Regions from separate parts of the Pseudobacteroides sp. genome, predicted to be linked through region 2. Evidence: riboswitches for the same ligand, from Rfam matches in the RefSeq annotation. Region 2 holds a riboswitch; the other holds the start of a gene.

Region 1 (5,760 bases), on a different contig from region 2:
TCAAAGCATCTAATTTCATTTTCTTTAAAAATATATATTTTCCCATCCAACACAGCTGTAGATCCATTATCACATGATATATCAAGACCCGGTTCTACTCCAGTTAATGAATATGGGCTATCGGTAGCTACAGTAATTGTTTTTGCAATGTAGTTTACTTCATTATATGCAACAAACAATTTGTATTCACCTGGAGGTGCATCAAGGCTAAGATCCGCTTCTCCATTTATATCGGTAGTTTGTAATTGAAACGCACTATTTCCTGTATCATCCAAATTTTCATATTTATAATATCCAAATTTTATAGGAGCACCGCTTAGAGGCTTCCCATCTGCCGTAACACTCAGCTTAAAGCTCTCTTTTGGCTTTACTGTATCTTTACAGCTTATTTTGATCTCGGGTAATTTAACCTTTATGTTTTTAGAGGTGAGTTCTTTTATGTTGCCGTTTTGGTCATACTCCGGGTTTCCATATTCATTTGTCTTTGCAGCTATAATTTTATGAATTCCCGCTTTATTTATTTTTGTCTTCAGTACACCATTTGCATCGGTAAGATCAATGTAAGTATTACCACACTCCAATATTATCCATTTGTCTTTTAATGGTTGACCCTTGCCATCAATTAATTTTAATGTAAAATCTTCTCCCGAATTAACCTCATCCGGTATGATTAATTGTGAAAACTCATATTCTTCTTTGGAAAACTCATAAATATTCTTTTTACCGTCTAACTGCCTTAAGTACTGAGCCAGTGCATAGACTGCCTGTTCTGTAGCCATCGAAATACTTCCGGACTCAGTCTTCTGCCAATTGAAGGTGCCGTCCTCATTCTGAAGGCTTAATATATAGCTGATGAGGTTACCATGTGCCTTTGTAAACTCGGCAGATTGGGGGTCCTTTCCGTTAAAGCTCAGTCCCATAAGTACTTGTGCTGACGTATTTACATTGCTTTCCTTAGACCATGCTCCTGCTCCAAAACCTCCATCTTCACCCTGTCTATCTGCCCAAGCTGAAATTACGTTATCTACCGCTGTTTTTACTTCAGTTTTTTTATCATAATATCTGCCCAGTGCTGTCAAAACAAAGCCTACACCGTCTTCTCCTCCCTTAGGATTAGCCAGTGTAACAAGCTTATTTATAATATCATCCCTTGTAAAGCCAGCATCCTCAGGTATTTCATAGTTCACAGCATCCAGTGCCAAAAGCCCAAAAGGCGTTGTATAAATACCGCCTTGAGTAGATACATTTTTCATGTCACTCAATCGGCACAGTTCGTCCAGAAGATTTCTTCCGTTTACATTTGTTGGATCACCACCAGCTGCAAGAATACCAAGGATGTATTTTCCATACTGTCCTGAGTTACCAGAAGGCATATCCCCATCTAAAATACCTTGAAGATATGAATCAGGTGCTTTTTTATCACAACCATTTATTCCAATTGCCATCCAGTGCTTCTGGTAGTTAAAACTTGTATCATCAAATTTCTCAATCAGCTTGTCGGACGCTCTTTCCAGAGCCGATACAATTGCCTGTCGGCTTACTGTATAGCCAATGCTCGGGTTGGATTCCAAAACGGTTATTTTTTCTGTTGTTCTAACCAGTAAAGGATAATTATTTTCTCTATTTTGACTAATTTCTATTGTATAATCACCTGCTGCATCAGGAACAGTTATAACTGCCTGTCCGTTTTCATCAGTTAAATAGGTTTTATCACTCAGCTTTATTTGTGCACCACTGATTTTAGTCGTGACATTGGAATTTGTGTTCCAGTCAAAATACTTCGCCTGAATTGATACAGTTAAATTTGAGCCTTTTACAATATTTGTGTCGGATAATATGATTTGTGGTAAATAAGTTTGAGGCGAAAAGCCACCATAATAAACTACAATATTATCTCCGGTATTAACATTGCAAGTATCCATGGATATGCTGGATTCGGTATTGTTTACAGCATACATCCAGCCATCAAAACCACCAAAAATGCCTGCCGAGATGTTATTGATTGAAGATACATATTTTCCAAACTGTGAGTCGGTAGCAACTATAGGAATATTGTTGTTTGAAAGAAGTTCATATACAGCCTCATATACTGTTGTTTTATTTGTGGTATAGTTTTCACCGGTACTTATAATAGTGCTGCTGATACCTTCAACCCTTATATTTACCGCTTTCGATTCACGTAGGGCAGTAGTGTCTGCAAACACATTACCCATTCCCGAAAACAAGTTTAGAAAAATACATAAAATTAGTAATATTGGACTAAATCTCTTAAACATTTTTTTAATCTCCCCTATTTCTTCTATCTTTAAATATAAATTGTTTTAGAGGTTAAGGAATGCCTTAGTAATAAATTCAAATTCTCAAGGACAAAATCCCAACGACGATTTAACGGGTTTTGGACGATGAGAAGTTGATATTATTTCTTAGCCATTCCTAACCTGTGAATTTCCAATGTGTTGGTTAACTTCTAAAACTTTTTCATGTCATATTATTTGATTCCGTATACCATACCCGAATCATTTCCAAATACCACATAATCGCCTGATGCTGCCATACCTTGCAATATATAATTGCTCGAAGCATATTCCCACATTTTTGTAGATGTGGTACTTCCATTATCCCTTACGCAGTATGCCTTGCCACTGGAACCATTTGTAGTAAAATATAGATATGTATAAGCACCGTTATTATAAGCTATAACAGAAGATTGAATACCTCCGGCAGTAGTACCGTATGTCCATTGTTGATTTCCGCTTGCATCGTAACAATACAGGGTTCCTGTAGTGAAGCTTCCTGTACCTACGTATATTCTATTGCCAATTCTCACTGGGGTTGAGGTTGAGTATCCGATATTTTTATTCCATTGATGTGTAAGAACACCTGTAGACGTATTTATTGTTAAATCCCAGAGATAACCGCCTTTTGTTGTAAAATACGCATGGTTGCCAGATGAATAATAGCAAATAGAGGAACGTACTTCTGCTGCAGTTACTTGATAAGTTTGTAAATCAAATGCCTGTATTCCTACTGTTGCACTATTCTGATCCACTTCTGTTCCTGTTGTCTTATTTAAAACATGTATATAGGAATCATCATCACCAAAAATTACATAATTACCAGCCACTGCAGCTCCTGCCCAATAAAACCCATTTCCTGCAGTTGAGCCGGAACGATTGGTAGCTGTATATGTCCAGGTTCTTGCACCTGTACTTGCATTAACACAATAATATTTACCATATACACCGCTTACCCAGCTTCCGAAATAAAGATTTCCATTATCATATGTTACAGGCGTAGTAGGCTGAAGATTATCAGCGATAGTTACAAGGGTAGTAACTGTAGGGGAAGCATTTCCAAGGTTACTGATCTTTTTAACCAAGATGCTTGAGCTTTGTTTTACCGGTACATATATATTAGTGCCATCCGAAGCAGGTGTATCTAGATGGAAGGAACTTTCATTGCTTATCTGTATATTCCATATAATACTTCCGGTTGATTTACTCAGTTTATATAATTTAACATCAGTAGAACCACTTGCTACCACATAGGTATAGTCTCCAATAATTATTGGCACAGTATCAATCCCGTAATAGGAACCTGCCTGGGTAGTTTGAGACCACACGTCAGTTCCTGTAGGATTTGTAGTATCAATTCTAGGGCTGTCAATTGCTACTCCTGAATTAGCGGTATCATTTTGAAATTTTAGCCAATCAGTAGCAAATGCTAAATTTACCATAGCAGAAACTACAAGAAATATTATCAAAGACGATGCTGCAATTTTGCTCTTTTTCATCAAAGATTCCTCCTTTAATTGTTTTGATGTTTTTAGTTATAATTAAAAAATAACTTCCGCTATAAATTTCGCTTATGTGATTACTTAACTCGTCAACACACGCTCAAAAACGGAATTAATTTTTCAATCATACCTTAGTAAAAATAAAAACCTCTTAACGATTTAATCGCCAAGAGGCTACGTATACCCGGAAAAATAATATATAAGCATACATAAACACCTCCCTATCGCTCGTAGAGTTAATGGTGGTACAAATCAGGCAGGTCTTCTGACTCAAGCATCATCACCCTTACAACCTTCCCGGTTTCCAGTGGTATTTTGTAAGGACTCATCTTATACAGCGGCGGGACCGCGTGGGACTTTCACCCAACTTCCCTTTTAACCAATTGAGGCTTTTAACTAAAAGCACAATTGGCACCTGTTTTTTAATATTTAGTTTTCAACTTCATTGTATTTCATTTTTAAAGTAACGTCAATCTTTATTAAATACTCTTGTTGATTCTAAAAAATCTTTAATCCTTAAGTCACTTACCACCGGCATAGCCTTTTCTATTCACTCCAGCATAGCTGCTTCCAGTTCTGCAGTACCTGCAGTTTTTTCATAGATCATTTATTACCAAGGGATTTTCCAATAGCTGCATTTTCAATTATTTCAGGTCTTGCTTTCCACACAAACGTTACAACTGAAGCTGTAACAAGGCCTTCAACTACGCCGATTGCAAGAAGCATTCCTCCTCCCAGATGTCCGCTTGAACCTGTTCCTGGTATAGAAAAATTAATCATTTGAGCAGCCAATATAAAAGCTCCCATTACACCATTAAGGGAATCTTTTTTCATTCAAATCATTCTTTATTTTTTTAATTGAGTAAGCAGCAACTCCAGCAGTAGCTGCCAGCATAGTACCACCAACAATTGGTGATATCAAGGCATCAGCCATATGCATAATAAACCGTCCTCCTTAAAAAATAATAAACCCAAAAAAGGCTTATTCTTAAGCACTTTTTTGGGTTCGTCCCAAAATTAACTAGTATTTCTAAAGGTCAATATATCATAGACTTCATTTTTAGTCAATTAATAAAATATTTTTGTGCGTATATTGACTTATTTATTTTATCTATGATATATTTTATTGGAAAATCAAGTCAAGAAGACTTTTGTAATTGGTATACTTAAACATTAACATAAAACAAACCATGAAGGGATGCTATATGAAATAGCACTTTTTGTGGTTTGTTTTTATGTTAAAAAGCTTTGGCCAAGCTCAGGAAATGAATTCTGATATTTTTTTTAAGAATCAAAAAAGAGTAAACATTTTTAGGAGGCTTATATTTATGTTCAAGAAAGTAGTAATTTCCATTCTTATTTGCAGTACTCTGGCTTTTTCAGGGTGTTCCGGCAATAAAGAAACAAGCAAAGTTGATGTAAAAAGAACTGAACTAACCATGGCAATCAGCAGTGAACCGGATGGAGGATTTGATCCCACCACTGGATGGGGCAGATACGGATCTCCTCTTTTCCAAAGCACCATACTAAAACGTGACAGTGACATGAAGATTGTAAACGATCTTGCAACTGAATATACAGTTAGCAGTGATGGACTGGTATGGACAGTAAAGATTAGAAAGGACATCAAGTTTTCTGATGGTAAGCCCCTAACGGCACCGGATATTGTTTTTACATATGAAACTACAGCCAAAAGCAGTTCTGTCGTTGATTTGAGTGTTATGGAAAAGGTTGAGGCCATAGATAATTATACAGTTAGATTTACATTGAAGAACCCTCAATCAACATTTGTTAATATTCTTGCAAACACAGGAATTGTTCCCAAGCATGCATATGGAAAGGACTATTCACAAAAACCTGTAGGATCTGGACCTTTCAAGTTTGTTCAATGGGATAAAGGACAACAGTTAATTGTTGAAGCAAATCCTGAATACTATGGAGATAAGCCTTTCTTTAAAAAAATT
Region 2 (5,760 bases):
AGGGAAAATTTCTGCAGTACCCACTCAAAAATGGCAGTCTTAATGCATCATGAAAAGGTCGATGGAACTGGATATCCACTTAAGTTAAAAGGTAATGATATAAATGAAATAGCAAAGTTAGTTTCTGTTTGCAATACCTTTGTAAATTTGATTTCAGGAAAAGGGAATGAGCCCTCCAAATCGGTGAATGAGGCAGTTAAGCAAATATCCCAAATGAGCGGATACAGTTTCGATGACACTATTGTTAAAACTCTTACAATGAACGTAGCTACCTACCCATCAGGCACAGGAGTAGTACTAAACACTAATGAAAGCGGGCTGGTTTTACGGCAAAATTTATCAATGCCCCTAAGGCCTGTAGTTAAGGTTTTGTTAGACAAGGCAGGAGAGCCAATAGCAGAGCCCTATGAAATGGACTTACTAAAGGAGTCCAATATCCTTATAAAAGGAAATTGTGAACTATAAGTAGCTTATTGTATTAAAAAAATACCTCCCCAGCCTTAATCGTTTCCGATCATTGCTAAGAAGGAGGTGATGAGTCATTTTAATTGCACAACTTATACCAGTATATAATTATCAACACACTTATAATAAGTGATAATGCTCACTATTTTTTAAGTAAATGCTCACTATTTTTCCCGAAAAAAGTGAATATTATCATATTTCTTTTACAAAATATTACTGTTAGTATATAATAAGTAATTGAATAATATTGGGGAGATGGAAATATGTATCGAATTTTAATTGCTGAGAATCAGCCGCTTGTTAGAGAAGGTATTAAATTGATTCTTGAGCAGGATAGTGAAATAGACGTAATGGGTTTTGCATCTAATGGCAATGATGCTTTTAATATAATTAAACACAATAAAGTAGATTTGGTGCTAATGGATATTGTAATAGATGATTGTAATGGAATTGAGGCTACCGAAAAAATTAAGAAATTTGACCCATCTATTAAAGTACTTACCCTAACCTCCTTTTGCAATGAAGTTGACATAATAGAAATTATAAACGCTGGAGCTGATGGCTGCATATCAAAAAATATGGAATCTCTCAACTTAATTCTTGCTGTAAAAGGAACATTGAGTGGCCTTAAAATCTTTCACCACGATATATATGAAACTCTAATAAACAATTCAATTAGGCTTGGATATGAAATCAACAAATCACAAAAAGCTTGTTTGCATAAATTAACCCAAAATGAACTTGATATACTAAAGCTTATTGTAGAAGGAAAAAAGAATGAAGATATCTCAGAAGAAATCTGCTTAAGTGAGGGAAGGGTAAGAAACGTAATAACCGATTTGCTCTTAAAATTCAATGTGGACAACAGAACCCAACTGGCAGTGTTTGCAGTAAAGAACAAATTGATATAGGGGGGTAGGTTCAGCATATGCTATTATCCCCTAGGTATCAAGAAACTTACGTGTTTCATTAAGTGAATTATATATTGCAATTTCTTCGTCATTCTCCAAATGAGGCTTCTTAAGATTAGGGCTTTCCAACTCGCCCCCCATGTCCCTTATTATTTGCTTTGCCTTATCCTCCTGTCCCTCATTTGATTCGGCAATTACCTTACAATTTGCATCGGCTACCTCTTCAAATTTACCAATCCCGCTTACCATAGGGCTGGCTGCCACTAAAGGTGCCTTATCCCTGATTTCGCCATATGCACCTGACTCTAAAACTAATCCCGATAGGCTTACAGAAGTTTCAGTACCAGGAAGGTTTGTCTCTACATTCCTGTCATCACGGTAATGCTCATTCATATCAACAACAACTTTATTAAATCCCGCTTCCTTGAGTTTTGCAACAGTTTCATTTGCTGTTTTAATATTGCTGAAATATCCTTCAATTTTCATAGCTTATCCTTCTTTCATAATCACTTTTAATTTATTTTTTCATTTACATAAAAAATTATTCATTAAAGATTTATGACTTTTAATCTAAAATTAAATTTGAATAAATATCAGTAATCATGCAAAGCATATATAATGGTAAAACCGATTTGTAAGTTATGGAGGAACCGGATGAAAGCAATAGTATATGATGGTATAAAAGATGTAAAAGTCACAAATGTAGGTGATAACTGTATAAAGGTAGTATTAAAACCATCGTGATTTTCTTATGTATACTACCATAAAATTTATGAAACCAGGAGGCAATGTACTTCATGAAAGCAAACAAATTTGTAATTTCAGGTTTGAATGACCCTAAGGACATAAGAAATATCGAACAGACAATACTTCACTCACATGAAGGTATAAACGCAGTAAGAGTAGATATGGAGGCCAGTACAGTTACTGTTGACTACGATGAAGGCAGATATACCGAAGAGGATATTAAAAGCTTTGTAAGCCACACTGGTTTAAATGTAATAAAAGTTAAGTAATGTTAATGCTTACAGTTTAAAAAACGCACTAATCAACTATAATATTAGTGCGTTTTTTTATATGTCTTGACTTAATATGATTAAAAGTTTTTTCACATTTTATCCTATTCCCTTAAATTCCCGTTTCTTTATTTTGACAATACCGATTTGTTGTGGTATTGTAATAACAATTGAATACTGTTATCAAAGGTTCTTGAACACTAGATTGATAGTTCTTTAACTATGTTAAAAATGTTAATAATCTTATCACTTTTAATATATTAATAAGTTCGAGACTAAGAGGGAAACAGGTGTAAGTCCTGTACGGTCCCGCCGCTGTGATTGGTGAGGTTTCGCAAAATGCCACTGGATTAAATCCGGGAAGGCGTGAATCCTATGAACCTGAGTCAGAAGACCTGCCTTTGAATTAACACCAAAACTCTACGAGCGATAGGGAGGTGTAGGAATGCTTATTTATTATAACGATAATTATCCTTAAGTCTCTTAACCCTCTGGTTTAGAGACTTTATTTATGCTTATTGCCTTGACATTAAAAATGAATTGGAGTGAAAATTGCAATGAAAAAAAGAATACTGACTTTAATTTCTTTAGCTATACTGGCGTTTTTGCTTGTTGCATGCAGTAATACCCAGACTTCCGATGATGCTGCAAAACCAACAAGTACACTCGCAAATGCCCCTTTATACCCATTAACAATAACAGACTCATATGGAAGACAGGTAGAAATAGATGCAGAACCACAAAAAGTAATATCCATTGCCCCCAATATTACCGAGATGATTTATGCATTAGGCCGGTCTTCCAAACTTATAGGCCGGTCTGAATACTGCGATTATCCTGAAGATGCTAAAAAGATTGCATCAGTGGGGTCCTTGGAGGACCCAAGTATTGAAAAAGTTGTTGAGTTAAAGCCTGATCTTGTTATAGTTTCTACTCACTTTAAAAAAGAAGTAATCGAAAAGCTTGAAAGTATGGGTGTAAAGGTAGCTGCTTTCTATGGACAGGAAAGTTTTGAAGGTGTTTATTCTACCATTGAAAATGTGGGTACAGTATTAAATGCAAAGGATAATGCCGATAAGCTCATAAAAGGTATGAAGGCCAAGGTACAAAGTGTAACTGACAGAGTTAAGGACAAGCCTAAGCCAAGCGTTTACTATGTTGTTTCGTACGGTAAAATGGGTGATTATACCGCAGGAAAAGATACTTTCATTGGTCAAATGATACAAATTGCCGGAGGTAAAAATGCTGCTGACGATGTGCAAGGCTGGTCATACAGTCTTGAAAAACTGGTCGAGAAGAATCCTGAAATACTTATCTGCTCAAAATATTATAATTCAAAACAGGGAATTGAAAGTACCAGCGGTTATAAGGATTTATCCGCCGTTAAAAACGGAAAACTCCTTGAGATTGACAATAACCTTCTTGACAGGCAGGGTCCAAGGCTTGCAGACGGTCTTACACAACTTGCCAAAGCTATACACCCTGAAGCATATAATTGATAAGTGATCAAGACTGTAAGTTTAATAAAGCAGTAAAATCAATTTACATGTGTGGAGCATAACTAGAGGTAACATTATGGTATATGTAGAAAAGAGACCATTTATAAAGTTAATTTTATGTCTGTCATTTATTGGCTTGCTGGCTGCGATTGTTCTTTCAGCCACGTTCGGAGCTGCACATATATCATTTATGGATGCGGTTTTGATTATGTGTTCTAAAATCCCCATTATTGGAAACTATATACCTATCCACAATATAGATGCAGCACATACAATGATTGTATTGAACTTAAGGCTTCCAAGGATCATTCTCTCAGCCCTTGTTGGATCGGCACTTTCAGTAGTGGGTGCAGCACTTCAGGGAATGTTTAAGAATCCCATGGCAGACCCCTATGTTATGGGCATATCATCCGGGGCCTCCCTTGGATCAGCAATTGCCATTGTAGCAGGGCTGGAATACACGTTTTCAGGTATTGGCCTCATAACAATGTTTGCTTTTACCGGGTCTATATTGACAATTATTTGCATTTACAATATCGCAAGGGTGGGTAATAAGATTCCTTCAACCACACTATTGCTGGCAGGGATTGCAATAAACTTTATGCTGTTATCGATGGTCTCTGTTATTATGGTATTTAATCGTGATCAGGTGGAGAAAATAGTATTCTGGGTAATGGGAAGCGTTTCCGCTGCAAGCTGGAATCAAATCGCGTTTCTATTTCCTATGGTATTAATAGGTATCATTGTAATACTGGTATTCTCAAGAGATCTTAATCTTATGTCAACTGGAGAGGAGACTGCAAAAAGCCTTGGAACTGAGGTAGAGAATGTTAAGAAAATACTAATAGTTATTTGTTCAATATTGGTGGCGGCTTCAGTATCGGTCAGCGGTGCGATTGGTTTTGTAGGACTTATCATACCTCATGCCGTCAGATTGTTATCCGGCTCTGACCACAGATCATTGCTCCCATTTTCAGCAGTTGGGGGTGCTTTGTTTATGGTGATTTGCGATACTATTTCGAGAAGTGCTGCTGCTCCCATGGAAATTCCGGTAGGAGCAGTTACTTCCATTTTAGGGTCGCCATATTTTATATATCTGCTGTATAAGAATAAGAAGAAGGTGTTTAGGTGATGAGTGCAAAGAAGCTTATAACCATAGAAAAACTTAATTGGGTTTATGGTCACAATAAGGTGCTTGATGATATAAGCCTTACAATATATGAAGGTGGGGTATATGGAATAATAGGACCTAATGGCTCCGGCAAAACCACTCTTTTAAAGAATATGGCACGGTGCCTTATGCCTGAAAAGGGTTCCATTCACCTAAATGAAAAAGACCTTACTCAGTTTTCCAACAATACGCTGGCAAAGGAAATAGCCTATGTGCCTCAAAGCACAGATATGGAGTTTGAATTCTCCGTTATGGATATGGTTTTGATGGGGAGAAGCCCATACATAAAAAGGTTTCAATCTGAAAGTACTTCAGATATTAACATAGCTGAAAATGCTATGAAAGTGACCAACACCTGGCATTTAAGGGACAAAAATATAAACATGATAAGCGGAGGCGAGAGACAAAGGGTAATAATTGCACGTGCCCTAGCCCAAAAGACCAATATCATGCTTCTGGACGAACCTGTATCCCAGCTGGACATACACCACCAGATTGAAATTCTTGATATATTGAAAAGGCTGTCTATGGACAAAAAGGTCTCGGTTATACTAAGTCTCCACGATCTCAACATGGCCGCACAGTTCTGCGACAAGCTTATACTGATGGATAAGGGAAAAATATTTAAGGAAGGCCTTCCCCATGATATTATAAAAGAAGATATTGTTTACTCGGTTTATGGTGTAAAAGCAATAGTT

The links. Region 2 has a riboswitch for cobalamin ahead of VIO64_RS14485 (ABC transporter substrate-binding protein). Riboswitches for the same ligand answer to the same signal wherever they lie in the genome.
Region 1: linked by a shared signal. The riboswitch ahead of VIO64_RS02855 (PQQ-binding-like beta-propeller repeat protein) and the one ahead of VIO64_RS14485 (ABC transporter substrate-binding protein) in region 2 are both predicted to bind cobalamin.

The regions. Positions count from the first base shown of each region.
Region 1 is NZ_DATCTU010000008.1:65,222-70,981, forward strand. Features, by position in the region: gene VIO64_RS02850 (DUF4430 domain-containing protein) at 1-2,276, opposite strand, end outside; gene VIO64_RS02855 (PQQ-binding-like beta-propeller repeat protein) at 2,489-3,793, opposite strand; cobalamin riboswitch at 4,035-4,230, opposite strand; partial or broken gene VIO64_RS02860 (energy-coupling factor ABC transporter permease) at 4,406-4,736, opposite strand; gene VIO64_RS02865 (ABC transporter substrate-binding protein) at 5,125-5,760, shown strand, end outside.
Region 2 is NZ_DATCTU010000094.1:700-6,459, forward strand. Features, by position in the region: gene VIO64_RS14465 (HD-GYP domain-containing protein) at 1-465, shown strand, start outside; gene VIO64_RS14470 (response regulator transcription factor) at 729-1,376, shown strand; gene VIO64_RS14475 (hypothetical protein) at 1,407-1,862, opposite strand; gene VIO64_RS14480 (heavy-metal-associated domain-containing protein) at 2,174-2,392, shown strand; cobalamin riboswitch at 2,641-2,809, shown strand; gene VIO64_RS14485 (ABC transporter substrate-binding protein) at 2,950-3,891, shown strand; gene VIO64_RS14490 (FecCD family ABC transporter permease) at 3,968-5,023, shown strand; gene VIO64_RS14495 (ABC transporter ATP-binding protein) at 5,023-5,760, shown strand, end outside.